Regions from separate parts of the Oceanobacillus sp. NCCP-135 genome, predicted to be linked through region 2. Evidence: a T-box and tRNA genes for the amino acid it is inferred to sense, from the RefSeq annotation. Region 2 holds a T-box; the other holds one or more tRNA genes.
The links. The T-box of region 2 lies ahead of tyrS (tyrosine--tRNA ligase). A T-box ahead of a tRNA ligase gene usually reads a tRNA of that ligase, here a tRNA-Tyr.

Region 1: it encodes a tRNA-Tyr, which carries the amino acid that the T-box ahead of tyrS (tyrosine--tRNA ligase) is inferred to sense. The anticodon was not compared.

The regions. Positions count from the first base shown of each region.
Region 1 is NZ_BAAKSZ010000032.1:8,006-14,312, reverse strand. Features, by position in the region: gene fabI (enoyl-ACP reductase FabI) at 1-594, opposite strand, end outside; tRNA gene AC6HVZ_RS16900 (tRNA-Glu) at 864-938, shown strand; tRNA gene AC6HVZ_RS16895 (tRNA-Val) at 1,103-1,178, shown strand; tRNA gene AC6HVZ_RS16890 (tRNA-Thr) at 1,211-1,286, shown strand; tRNA gene AC6HVZ_RS16885 (tRNA-Tyr) at 1,335-1,419, shown strand; tRNA gene AC6HVZ_RS16880 (tRNA-Gln) at 1,430-1,504, shown strand; tRNA gene AC6HVZ_RS16875 (tRNA-Lys) at 1,855-1,930, shown strand; gene AC6HVZ_RS16870 (hydroxymethylglutaryl-CoA reductase, degradative) at 2,246-3,535, shown strand; gene mvk (mevalonate kinase) at 3,532-4,506, shown strand; gene mvaD (diphosphomevalonate decarboxylase) at 4,506-5,483, shown strand; gene AC6HVZ_RS16855 (phosphomevalonate kinase) at 5,497-6,307, shown strand, end outside.
Region 2 is NZ_BAAKSZ010000003.1:30,023-36,329, reverse strand. Features, by position in the region: gene tyrS (tyrosine--tRNA ligase) at 530-1,801, opposite strand; T-box leader at 1,855-2,068, opposite strand; gene AC6HVZ_RS02980 (transglycosylase domain-containing protein) at 2,190-5,198, shown strand; gene AC6HVZ_RS02975 (GNAT family N-acetyltransferase) at 5,352-6,005, shown strand; gene AC6HVZ_RS02970 (acetoin utilization AcuB family protein) at 6,006-6,307, shown strand, end outside.

The DNA.
Region 1 (6,307 bases), on a different contig from region 2:
GGATAACGTACGAATAGGGCCTGCAGAAACCGCATTTACACGAATACCATATTTACCTACATCTTCTGCTAAATAACGTACACTGGCCTCTAAAGACGCTTTAGCGACACCCATGACATTGTAGTTTTTAATGACTCGTTCTGAACCAAGATAGGTTTGTGTAACAATGCTGCCACCCTCAGTCATCACTTCTTTAGCAGCCTTTGTTACTGCTACTAATGAATAGGCACTAATTTCCTGAGCTAACAAGAAACCATCACGCGAAGTATCAGCATATTCACCTTTGAGTTCATCCCTGTTTGCAAAAGCTACGGAGTGTATCAGTCCATAAATCACGCCAACTTTTTCTTTGATTTCACCAAAAGCCTCTGTGATGCTTTCATCGCTTGCAACATCACATGAAACAATTAATTTCGGTTCGATTTCACTTTTTTCTAAAAGCTTTACTAATTTTTGATAAGATCTTTCCTGCCTATTTGTAAAAATTAAATTAGCACCTGCATTATGTAGTGATTTTGTAATCCCCCACGCAATGCTTCGCTCGTTTGCGACCCCCATAACTACTATATTTTTGTCTTGTAATAATCCTGCCATGTTGCACCTCCAAAATGTATTTCTATTATATATAGTATAACTTACCTTTTTCGATTAAAGAAACCATTGTATAACAAAAGCTGACTTTTAAACCATCCTTCCCAATAAATTATACATGTTTCAACAATAACTGCATTTTTATAAAAAAAAACAGATTTTCCTCTTTACAAAGTTTGCATAACTGGTTATAATAAAATTCGTTGGTTTGAGACGAGTTTAAAAAAAGTGTTAAAAAATACATGTTGTCACTATTTACTAAGCCATTATATGGCCCGTTGGTCAAGCGGTTAAGACATCGCCCTTTCACGGCGGTATCACGGGTTCGAATCCCGTACGGGTCACCAATTTTTTTAAAAAAGGTATGTCTAGTATGGGATGTCCTGGACCTATGCTTACTCGTTCAATCATAAACATTTTCGCAACACATGCAATAGCACACCCTTGAAAAAGAGAAACTTATTTTCTGCATGCGAAGTATATTCAGGAAGTTTTACTTATCCTGTGTGTCGGAGGATTAGCTCAGCTGGGAGAGCACCTGCCTTACAAGCAGGGGGTCGCAGGTTCGAGCCCTGCATCCTCCACCATCTTTATTATCATATAACCGTAAATGAAATAAGCCGGCCTAGCTCAATTGGTAGAGCAACTGACTTGTAATCAGTAGGTTGGGGGTTCAAGTCCTCTGGCCGGCACCATGATTAATTCTTGCGTATATTTTTATATAAATAGTGCACAATATTTGCGGAGGGGTAGCGAAGTGGCTAAACGCGGCGGACTGTAAATCCGCTCCCTCAGGGTTCGGCAGTTCGAATCTGCCCCCCTCCACCACTTTTATTGTTGGGCTATAGCCAAGCGGTAAGGCATCGGGTTTTGATCCCGTGTATCCTAGGTTCGAATCCTAGTAGCCCAGCCACTTTTTTGTTTTTATGGGTTTTAGATTACATATTTTAAAATTAGGAATTATAATGAAGATAAGCTGTTAGCCAGTCGCATACATTCTGAGGATCTACAAAGTGCAGGTATGCGAGGAGTGCTGTATCACCGAAATTGCTTGCAACATGACGAGCATTCAAGATATACGCTCTTTAAAGCTTAAGAACACTCATAAAACATGAGCCATTAGCTCAGCCGGCAGAGCGACGAGCAACACTTCTACCGAGTAAGCTACGAGTAACCCCGATGCACTAAACATCCTTGAATAAGCTAGAAGAAGTAGGGGTCACTGGATGAGCGCATATACAACGCAAGTAAACATTAAAACATGAGCCATTAGCTCAGTCGGCAGAGCATCTGACTTTTAATCAGAGGGTCGGAGGTTCGAATCCTCCATGGCTCACCATTTTTTAATTAATAAATGAAGGATTTACATTATATATAGAGGACTATCAAATAAAACAAGGTTGTCATAAAAACTGCAACCTTGTTTATTTGCATTTTATACTGTTTTTTAACATAATAGATACAGTAATTTTTTTACATGAAAAGAATACCTCTAAATAAATATGATGAGGCATATTTTTAGTGAAATCCATGTTTTTCTACTGCTCTAAAATGGTACTTTCGTGTTATAATTATAAATTAGGAAAGTAATATAAAGAAAATTGATGATATCCTGTGTTATATACAATTATGATTTATAAAAGGATGATTTAGTATGAATACTTCCAGAATCCCTGGTTTTTATAATAAAACTGTTGACGAACGAAGAGAATTAATCATGAATATGCATACTTTTTCAGAACAGGAAAAAGCAGATTTGCTTTCAATAGAAGCACTCCCGGTAGAAACCGCAGACAAAATGATTGAAAATGTTATTGGAACTTTTCCCTTGCCACTAGGTTTAGGATTGAATTTTTTAATAAATGGGAAAGAATATGTAGTACCAATGGCAATTGAAGAACCTTCTGTAGTTGCATCGGCAAGTTATATCGCTAAAATTGTAAGAGAAGCAGGAGGCTTTACCACTGAGGCAACGGAAAGGGTTATGATTGGTCAAATTCAAGTAGTGGGATGCCCTGATATTCATGCTGCTAAAGAAGCGCTTTTAAATGAAAAGGAATCTTTAATAGAAGATGCCAATGCTGCTTATCCTAGCCTTGTAGCTAGAGGTGGGGGGGCAGAGGATCTGGAAGTAAGAATATTAAATGAAGCAGCTGATTCTGCCTATAGTCAAATGCTCGTTTTACATTTATATGTAAATACATGTGATGCAATGGGCGCAAATATTATTAATACAATGGTGGAGTCTTTGGCGCCTATAGTCGAAAAACTGACTAAAGGAAAAGTTTATTTACGAATCTTATCGAATTATGCAGATAAATGTCTTGCGCATGCCCGTTGTGTTATTCCACCAGCATTGCTCGAATCGGAAGGTTTTACTGGAGAAGAAGTTAGGGACGGTGTTGTACATGCCTTTGAATTTGCAGCATCCGATCCATATCGTGCCGTTACGCATAATAAAGGAATTATGAATGGGATTGATCCGATTGTAATTGCAACAGGGAATGATTGGCGAGCGGTAGAGGCAGGAGCTCATGCATACGCATCTCGCAGTGGACAATATAGTTCCATGACTAAATGGTCTGTCGATGAAAAGGGGAACCTAGTAGGGGAATTGGAATTGCCAATGTCTATAGGTACAGTTGGAGGTTCCATTCGAGTTCATCCCATGGCCAAAACCGTCCATCGTATTTTGGATGTTGAATCAGCACAGGAATTAGCGCAGGTTATCGTTTCGGTTGGATTAGCGCAAAATCTTGGGGCGTTGAAAGCATTAGTAACAGATGGTATTCAAAAAGGACATATGGCATTACATTCTCGCTCTGTTGCGATGGCAGCAGGGGCTACTGGGGAGATGGTTGATATCATTGCAGAACAGTTGATTAAAACAAAAGAAATCCGTGTCGGAAAAGCTAAAGAATTGGTGGAAAATTATACAAAATGAGTGCAGAAAAAGTAACAACAACAGAACAAACAGCTATAGGTATAGCTCATAGTAAGTTAATTTTAATAGGAGAGCATGCGGTTGTGCACGGACAGCCTGCAATCGCTATTCCTTTTCCATTAGTTGGTGTAGAGACGGTTATTGAACATGTTCCTGGTACTGCTAAAATTGACAGTACATTTTATTATGGACCACTTGAGCTTGCTCCGGCGGCATTAAGTGGAATTGTTAACTGTATTAAAGGTACATTAGATTATCTTGAATTACCATGTCAGGATTTGTTAATTCGAATTAAATCTTCTATACCACCTGGCAAAGGTTTAGGATCGAGTGCTTCTGTGGCGATTTCTGTAGTACGTTCCTTATTTAATTTTTCAAATGAAAATTATACAGACGAAGAACTACTGAGGCTATCTAATATTGCAGAAACATATGCGCACGGATCACCGAGCGGGATTGATACACTTACGATTACATCGGAATCTCCTGTATGGTATGAGAAAGAGCATCCGATTAAATTTATTAAACTTAGTGACGATTTTCATTTTGTTGTGGCAGATTCTGGAAGGGTTGGAGATACACGTTTGGCGGTGGAATCTGTAGCGGGTTTATTAAGATCTGCGCCTAGGAGAATTCAGCGAAAACTAGATCGTATTGGTGAACTGACCCATCAGGCAAAACATGCTTTAGAGCGAAAAGGGAAGCATATATTAGGACAAATGCTAAATGAAGCCCAAAAAGAATTGGAATCCTTAGGTGTGAGTGATACAGGGTTGAACAGACTGATTCAGTTTGCGCGTAAAGAGGGTGCTTTAGGTGCGAAGCTTACAGGCGGCGGTAATGGCGGCTGTATTATTGCATTGGCCCAAAATGAAGTTCATTCCAGACAGCTAGCAGAAAAATTAAGAAAGTTCGGGGCAAATGCTGTGTGGCCATTTGTGCTGAAAAAGACAAATAAAGGGGAAGAATGATGAAGGCTACAGCAAAAGCACATACAAATATTGCCCTAATTAAATATTGGGGTAAGCGCCAGGAAAAAATCATCCTGCCTACAAACAATAGCCTTTCCCTAACATTGGATGGATTTTATACAACAACAACGGTTGATTTTCAGGAAGAGTTAACAGAGGATTTATTTACGTTAAATGATCAGCCTATTACAGGCATACAGTATGATCGTGTTGCAAAATTTCTTGATCTTATCCGAGAAACTGCAGGAAAATACAATTTATTTGCACATGTTAAGTCAATTAATGAAGTGCCGACAGCAGCAGGGTTTGCATCTTCTGCATCTGGGTTTGCTGCACTAGCTGCTGCAGGATCAAAAGCAATTGGACTTGGTCTTAGTGATCAGGAACTTTCCCGAATAACACGACAAGGATCTGGTTCAGCCTGTCGCTCTATTTACGGAGGATTTGCTGAATGGGAAATGGGGAAAAACGCCGATGGATCTGATTCGTATGCTGTACCTGTAGCACCTGCAGATCATTGGGATGTTCGAGTAGCTGCGGTTGTTTTAACGGCTAGAATGAAAAAGGTATCCAGTCGTGAGGGAATGAAGCGGACAGTAGATACCTCTACCTTTTATTCGGGGTGGTTAGACAGTGTACCTCAAGATTTGCGGCAGATAAAGGACGGGATCAAGCATCGTGACTTTGAAATAGTCGGGCAAATAGCCGAGGCTAATTGTTTAAAAATGCATGCTACAACATTAGGGGCAAATCCTCCGTTTACATACTGGCTTGATACAACGATGGCTGTCATGCAAACTGTACAGGCGATGAGAGCAAAAGGAATTCCAGCTTATTTTACAATTGATGCAGGTCCGAATGTGAAAGTGTTATATTTGCCGGAAAACGAAAAAAATGTCGAAAAAACACTCCGTAATATTCCTGGTGTAACAGATGTAAGATTGAGTAAACCAGGTCAAGGAGTAACCTATCTGTAGGGGTTGAAGGATATTGCCTAATACACCAATGACCATTAAAGTACCAGGAAAATTGATGATAGCTGGAGAGTTTGCTGTTCTTGAACCCCACCATAAATTAGTTGTAATGGCAGTTGACAGATTTGTGTACGCAACATTACAACGTAGTAATGAGAACAGCCTTTCATTACAGGATTTTAAGCTTCATGATCTACACTGGGAATATAAAAATAATAAAGTAACGATTCTTTCAGAGGATAGGCGCATTCACTTTGTAGAAGATGCCATGACAATAGCATTGAATTATTTACGGGAGAATGAAATTACTCCACCACCTTTCAGTATAGTAATCAAAAGTGAGCTTGATGACGCTTCTGGTGTTAAATATGGTTTAGGATCCAGTGCTGCAGTAGTTACTTCTGTTATTAGCGCTATATTAAAAAAACATATAAATCGTGAGCCATCTGCTGCAATCATTTTTAAACTTGCAGCAATTTCGCATGTAAAAACACAAGGGAATGGCTCTGGTGCGGATGTAGCAGCATCATCATACGGAGGATTTCTAAAGTATTCTTCCTTTCAAGCCGCATGGTTAAAAGAGGCATATCATAACACGGCGACATTAACAGAACTTCTTGAATTGGATTGGATTTATTTTTCATTACAGCCGCTTGAATTACCGGACAATGTTTACGTATGTATCGGCTGGACAGGCGAGCCTGCTTCCACGAAGAAATTAGTCGATGAAATTTTAAAATTAAAGGTAGACAATCCCGCACAATTCCAACAATTTTTGACTAGTAGTGATATTGCTGTGGAGAAGTTTATCAAGGGTATGAAGGAAC
Region 2 (6,307 bases):
GTTAGAAAGATTGTTAGCAAAGTTGCTTGGTTTTACTATTTTTAGTATTTCAGTAGCTATCATATTTTTATTGCTTTCGGGGAAGTGGTATGACTTGGGATGCTTTTTTCACATCGTATTTGATTGTTATCCCAGTGATTTGGTCTGGGTATGTTATCGAGAAGCGTAATTAAAACGAACTGATGGCAAGAATGTTAAATTATTAAAACCTTTTTAAGAGAATTCGTTGGATTTCATTTTGTAGGGATTCTAACTCTTGGATTATCTTTGATTATTAGGCGCTTTTGTTAAACATCGATTTTGATCAATCTTTTTTCAAAATGGATTCTATTTGTTTAAAGTAGAATGCGAGTTTTAGAAGAATTTTAATCAAACTTAATTTCAAAGCCACAGTCTCTTTCTTGTCATATCCAGCCTATTTTATAATTTATCCAATCTCGTACTCATTATTAGCAATTTTATTCAATATAAGAGCCAAAATCCACTATGATTTCGGCTCTTCATTAACATAACATTCTCGTTAACACTATTATTTATAACTTACAAGAGAATACTTCTTTTTCCCACGTCGAATAATCGTGAACAAATCTTCTATCCGATCGTCGTCATTTACTTGGTATTGCAGATCCTGAATTCTTTCTCCATTTACATAAATAGCTCCATTATTAATATCTTCTCTTGCCTGCCGTTTTGATGAAGAAATGGATGCATTAACAAGCAAATCGATTAAGCCTATCTCCTCTTTTGCAGCATGATATGTTGGAACATCTTTGAATCCCTGTTTTATATCACTTACAGATAATTGCTTTAAATTCCCACTAAACAGTGATGCGGAAATCTTTTGTGCTTGCTCTAGTGCTTTATCACTATGCACAACGCTTGTCATTTCTTCAGCTAACCGCTTTTGTGCCATGCGATTTTCCGGCTGATTGGTAACTTCATCCTCCAGTTGTATCAATTCTTCTTCTGGTAGAAATGTGAAGTAACGAAGAAACTTCATCACATCACGATCATCTGTATTTATCCAGAATTGGTAAAACTCATATGGACTTGTTTTCTCCGGATCCAACCACACTGCTCCACCTGCCGTTTTGCCAAATTTTGTTCCATCAGCTTTGGTAATTAAGGGGACAGTAAGACCATAAACTTTAATTTCCACATCTTCCTGTTCTCTTGAACGGCGAATTAATTCCATTCCAGCAGTAATATTCCCCCACTGGTCACTACCGCCAATTTGCAATGTACAATTTTCCAGTTCATATAGCTTTAAGTAATCAAGGGATTGCAGAATCATATAACTAAATTCCGTAAATGTGATCCCCTGTTCAATACGGGCAGATACAGATTCCTTTGCCAGCATATAATTAATTCCGAAATGCTTCCCTGCGTCTCTCAGAAAGTCGATAATGTTCATATTCGCTAACCAGTCATGATTATTTCTTGCCACGACTGGATTTTCCCCTTGATCAAATTCCAATAACTTGGCGATCTGCTGCTTAATTTTTTCGCTGTATTCTTTAACAACTTCCCCTTCATTTAAAGAGCGTTCACTTGTACGACCACTCGGATCACCAATCATTCCTGTACCTCCACCAACTAAGGCGATTGGTTTATGGCCAGCTTTTTGAAATCTTTTTAACATTGTAATTGGCAGCAAATGACCAATATGTAAACTATCTGCTGTTGGGTCAAATCCACAGTATAATGTTACCTGATTCGTTGCTAAATGCTGTTCCAATCCTTCCCGATCTGTTGTTTGATGAATTAACCCTCGATTTTCTAAATCCTGTAAAATATTCATTTTCTTCACACTCCACCAATTATTTTATCCAAATAAAAAAACTCTCCCCTCAAAAAAGGGACGAGTTTATTACGCGGTACCACCCTTGTTGCTAAAAATAGCCACTTGGGATTGTTAACGATGTCTCCACCGTTCTATTTGACAATAAGTCAAATAGAAAATGCTCCAGATTGTAATTCGCCTGCAAATTTATACCAGCTCCCACCAAATACTGGCTCTCTTTCATAGTGATTTGCAAAACTACTGAAATTCCTTCATAGCTTTTAATTTATAGTATTATTATATATTGTTATCATATCTTTCATCAAAAAGCAATATTTTTTTAAATTTTTCACACGCAAAAACAGACTTATGCTATAATAAAATTGGAATTCTGGGAGGTTTTATCATGGATTATAAGCAATTATTCTACAAATATAAAAATAAAATAATGGATGTTTGGAACACTGGAAAAGTGCAACGTTCAACACGTATTACATACGATGTTTTTTGGAATGTCATCCTATTTTTCCTAATCATTGGCTTTATTGGTGTTTTCTTCGCAGGGGGAATTGGCGCAGGCTATTTTGCATCCCTTGTCAAAGATGAACCGATAAGAAGCTATGATGTAATGGCGAGTGACATCTATAATTATGAGGAAACATCAAAATTATATTTTGCAGATAATAAATACTTTGGCGATGTTCAGTCAGATATCTACAGAGAAGAAACCACTCTAGAAGAGATCTCAGAAACACTTGTCAATGCCGTGATTGCAACAGAGGATGAATATTTCGAGAAACACGAGGGAATTGTTCCAAAAGCAATTGTTCGTGCTATCCTGCAGGAAGCATTAAATTCGGACGTTAAGACCGGTGGAAGTACACTGACACAACAATTGATTAAAAATCAAATTCTGACCAATGAAGTATCCTTTGAACGAAAAGCAAAAGAAATATTATTAGCACTCCGTTTAGAACGTTTCTTTGATAAAGATGAGATATTAGCAGCCTATTTAAACATTGTTCCATATGGTCGTGATGCCTCTGGCGGAAATATTGCCGGAATTCAGACCGCTGCTCAGGGTATTTTTGGAATTGATGCCAAAGATGTTAACCTAGCACAAGCTGCATACTTGGCTGGTCTTCCACAAAGTCCTTCCGCATATACACCATTTGCAAATGGCGGTGGGTTAAAGGAAGAGGAAAGACTGCAGCCAGGACTAAATAGAATGAAAACAGTACTAAACAGAATGTATGAATCAGAATATATTTCAAAGAATGAGTATGATGAGGCGCTCAGCTATGATTTAGTGGCTGACTTTATCGAAGGTTCCCCATCACCAATCGAAAAATATCCAGTTTTAACTTTTGAAATTCAGGATCGAGCAACAGATAAAATCTTAAATTACTTAGCAGAAAAAGACGGATATTCAGAGGAAGACCTTGAAAACAATCAAGAATTAATGGATGAATATACCGCCTTAGCTGAGAGAAGTTTGCGGACAGAAGGCTATGAAATTCATTCAACAATTGATAAAGAAATCTATGATGCCTTTCAGAAGGTTGCAAAAAACTATCAGCATTACGGACCTGATAAGGTTACTGAACTGAAAACAGAAAATGGGTCTGTTAATGTAAAACAATATGTACAGGCTGCAGGCATGCTAATTGAAAACAAAACAGGAAGAATCATCAGTTTTCTTGGCAGTCGTAATTACAGTGAGGATGACCAGACGAATTATGCGACAAATTCATTGAGATCAAACGGCAGTACAATGAAGCCACTGGCTGCATATGGACCGGCAATGGAAATGGGTTATGTTCAGCCTGGTACACCAATTGCTGATATAGAAACAACGTGGGGGAATTACACACCAGGTAACTTTGATGAACGGTTCCATGGAATATTATCTGCACGACAGAATCTGGCGCATTCCTATAATATCCCTGCAATTAAAACATATTCAAAAGTAATGGACAGCAATCCGGTTGAAAATTACCTTAAAAAAATGGGAATTACTTCAATTGGTGAGGATGCGTATCAGTACAGATCTCTTGCAATAGGTACTGCTGAAATGACAATCGAAGAAAATACAAATGCTTTTACTACATTTGCAAATAAAGGGAAATTCATTGATGGTTATATGATTGAAAAAATCACAACAACTGATGGTGAAGTAATTTATGAGCATGAAACTGAACCAGTGGATGTATTTTCACCACAGACAAGCTATCTGATGCTTGACGTCCTGCGTGATGTAATCAGTGAAGGTTCAGGAAACTATGTAAATTCGCAGCTGAAATACAGAAATGTTGACTGGGCTGCTAAAACAGGTACCTCTCAATATGTAAATGACGTGCATTTCGTTGGTATGAATCCTAATGTAACATTTGGGACATGGCTAGGTTATGAGTTTAATGATTCACTCAGGTGTGATTCCTGCAGTCTCTACCATAGTCACCGAAATATAAAATTATGGGCAGAACTGGTAAATGTGGCAACCGATATAAGACCAGACCTGATGGCACCATCTGAAAGCTTTGAACGTCCTGAAGGAATTGTCTCCCGCAGCTATTGCGCAATATCAGGTATGCTTCCATCAGAGTTATGTGCACAAGCAGGATTGGTTCAAACGGATTTATTTAATGCCAAATTTGTACCGACCAAGACAGATGACAGTTTAATTAGGGGGAGCTTTGTCCTCGTCGATGGAAAAGCAGTGGTCGCTGGTCCAAACACCCCTAGTGAATTTGTCGAGGGTGATGGCCTTGCATTTAATCCTGCATTTTTGAAACGCATGGGATATGACAAATTAAATAATATATCAGAGCTTTTCCCCCGTATAAATCGGGAAAAATGGGAAAAGATTGGTGTCCCCGGTGCTGATGTCGGAAATGCAGTTACGGATGACGGCAAAGCTCCAAGTGCTCCCGGCAGCTTAGCTAAATCCGGAAGTAATTTAACATGGAATAAGTCGGCGAGCAAGGATGTGGTTGGTTATCGAATTTATCGTGCAGCTAAAGCAGGAGGTAACTTCAGTAGAGTTGGCAGCACAACTTCCACTAGCTATTCCGTTGGTGACAGTAACGCTGTTTATCATGTAAAGGCGGTTGACTACTTTGGACTTGAATCATCTGCATCACAGGAAATAATTGTTGGTGATATTTCTGATCCAGAAGAAGAAACACCGGATCCGGATACTGAAAAACCGGAAACCAATAACGACAATAAGAATAACGATAATAGCAAGGAAGATAATAACAGCACCGAAGATCCGCCAGAAGATAGCGGTGGCAATAATGGCAGTGACGACAGTGGCAACAAGGATAACGGGAACGGTTCAGAAAATGAGGGTGGTAAAGACAAAGATGATTCAGGAAATGAAAATGGTGGTACTGATAACGGAGGAAACTAAAACGTATCATAACTACCACAATAAAAAAGAAGGGATCCCGCCTCCCTTCTTTTTATTGCTTATTTTCATTTAGACTAAAAATTCACACCATTATCCTGTATAATAGAAATATGAAAGCGCTGCTATTTAATTAATATAACAGGTGGTGAAATAATGGAACATGTAAAGACTTATCATTCAATAATAAATGAAACACCTAATGGATCAATTATTATCGAGGGTCCGCTTTATTCAGAAGAACTGAAAACCTTCTATTTTCACGAACATTTAACTGCATTTCGTCCCGCTGAAAAACAATTCAAGGCCTTAATCGATATTGCTGATTTTCCAGAGGGAAGAATTATTATTGCCAGAACGAAAGATACCATTATCGGTTATGTTACATACTTACATCCAGACCCACTGGAGAGATGGTCCGAATTTAATATGAAAGACCTGATTGAATTAGGCGCAATTGAAGTGATCCCAAAATATCGGGGGGCAGGAGTAGCCTCCGGTTTATTGAAGGTATCTATGATGGATGATTTCATGGAAAACTACATTGTTATTTCAACGGAATATTACTGGCATTGGGACCTAGACAGAACCAAACTAAGTGTCTGGGATTATCGGAAAGTCATGGAGAAAATGATGGCCGCAGGTAGTCTCCTGCCAGCTCCAACTGATGATCCTGAAATCATTTCCCATCCAGCAAATTGTTTAATGGTACGTATTGGGAAAGATGTGTCTGAAGAATCGATAAAGCAATTTGATAAATTAAGATTCTTGCAGCGACATCACTATCGGAATTTACGGGAGGGATATTAATTGTTAGTTGAAGAAATTATGAAAACAGATGTTATTACATTACCACCAACAGCAACGATTTATGAGGCATTACAGCTACTCCAAAAGTATCGAATTAGACATATTCCAATTGTAGATGTGGATAAGCATGTTGTCGGTATTGTTTCTGATCGTGATGTACGTGATGCGAGCCCATCCAGTTTTATAAAAGATTCGGATCACAGCGAGCTGCAAAATGAAATCAGGTCCATCATGAGTCAACCGGTTATAACCATACATCCATTGGATTTTGTTGAGGAGATAGCCCGTATATTTTATGATGA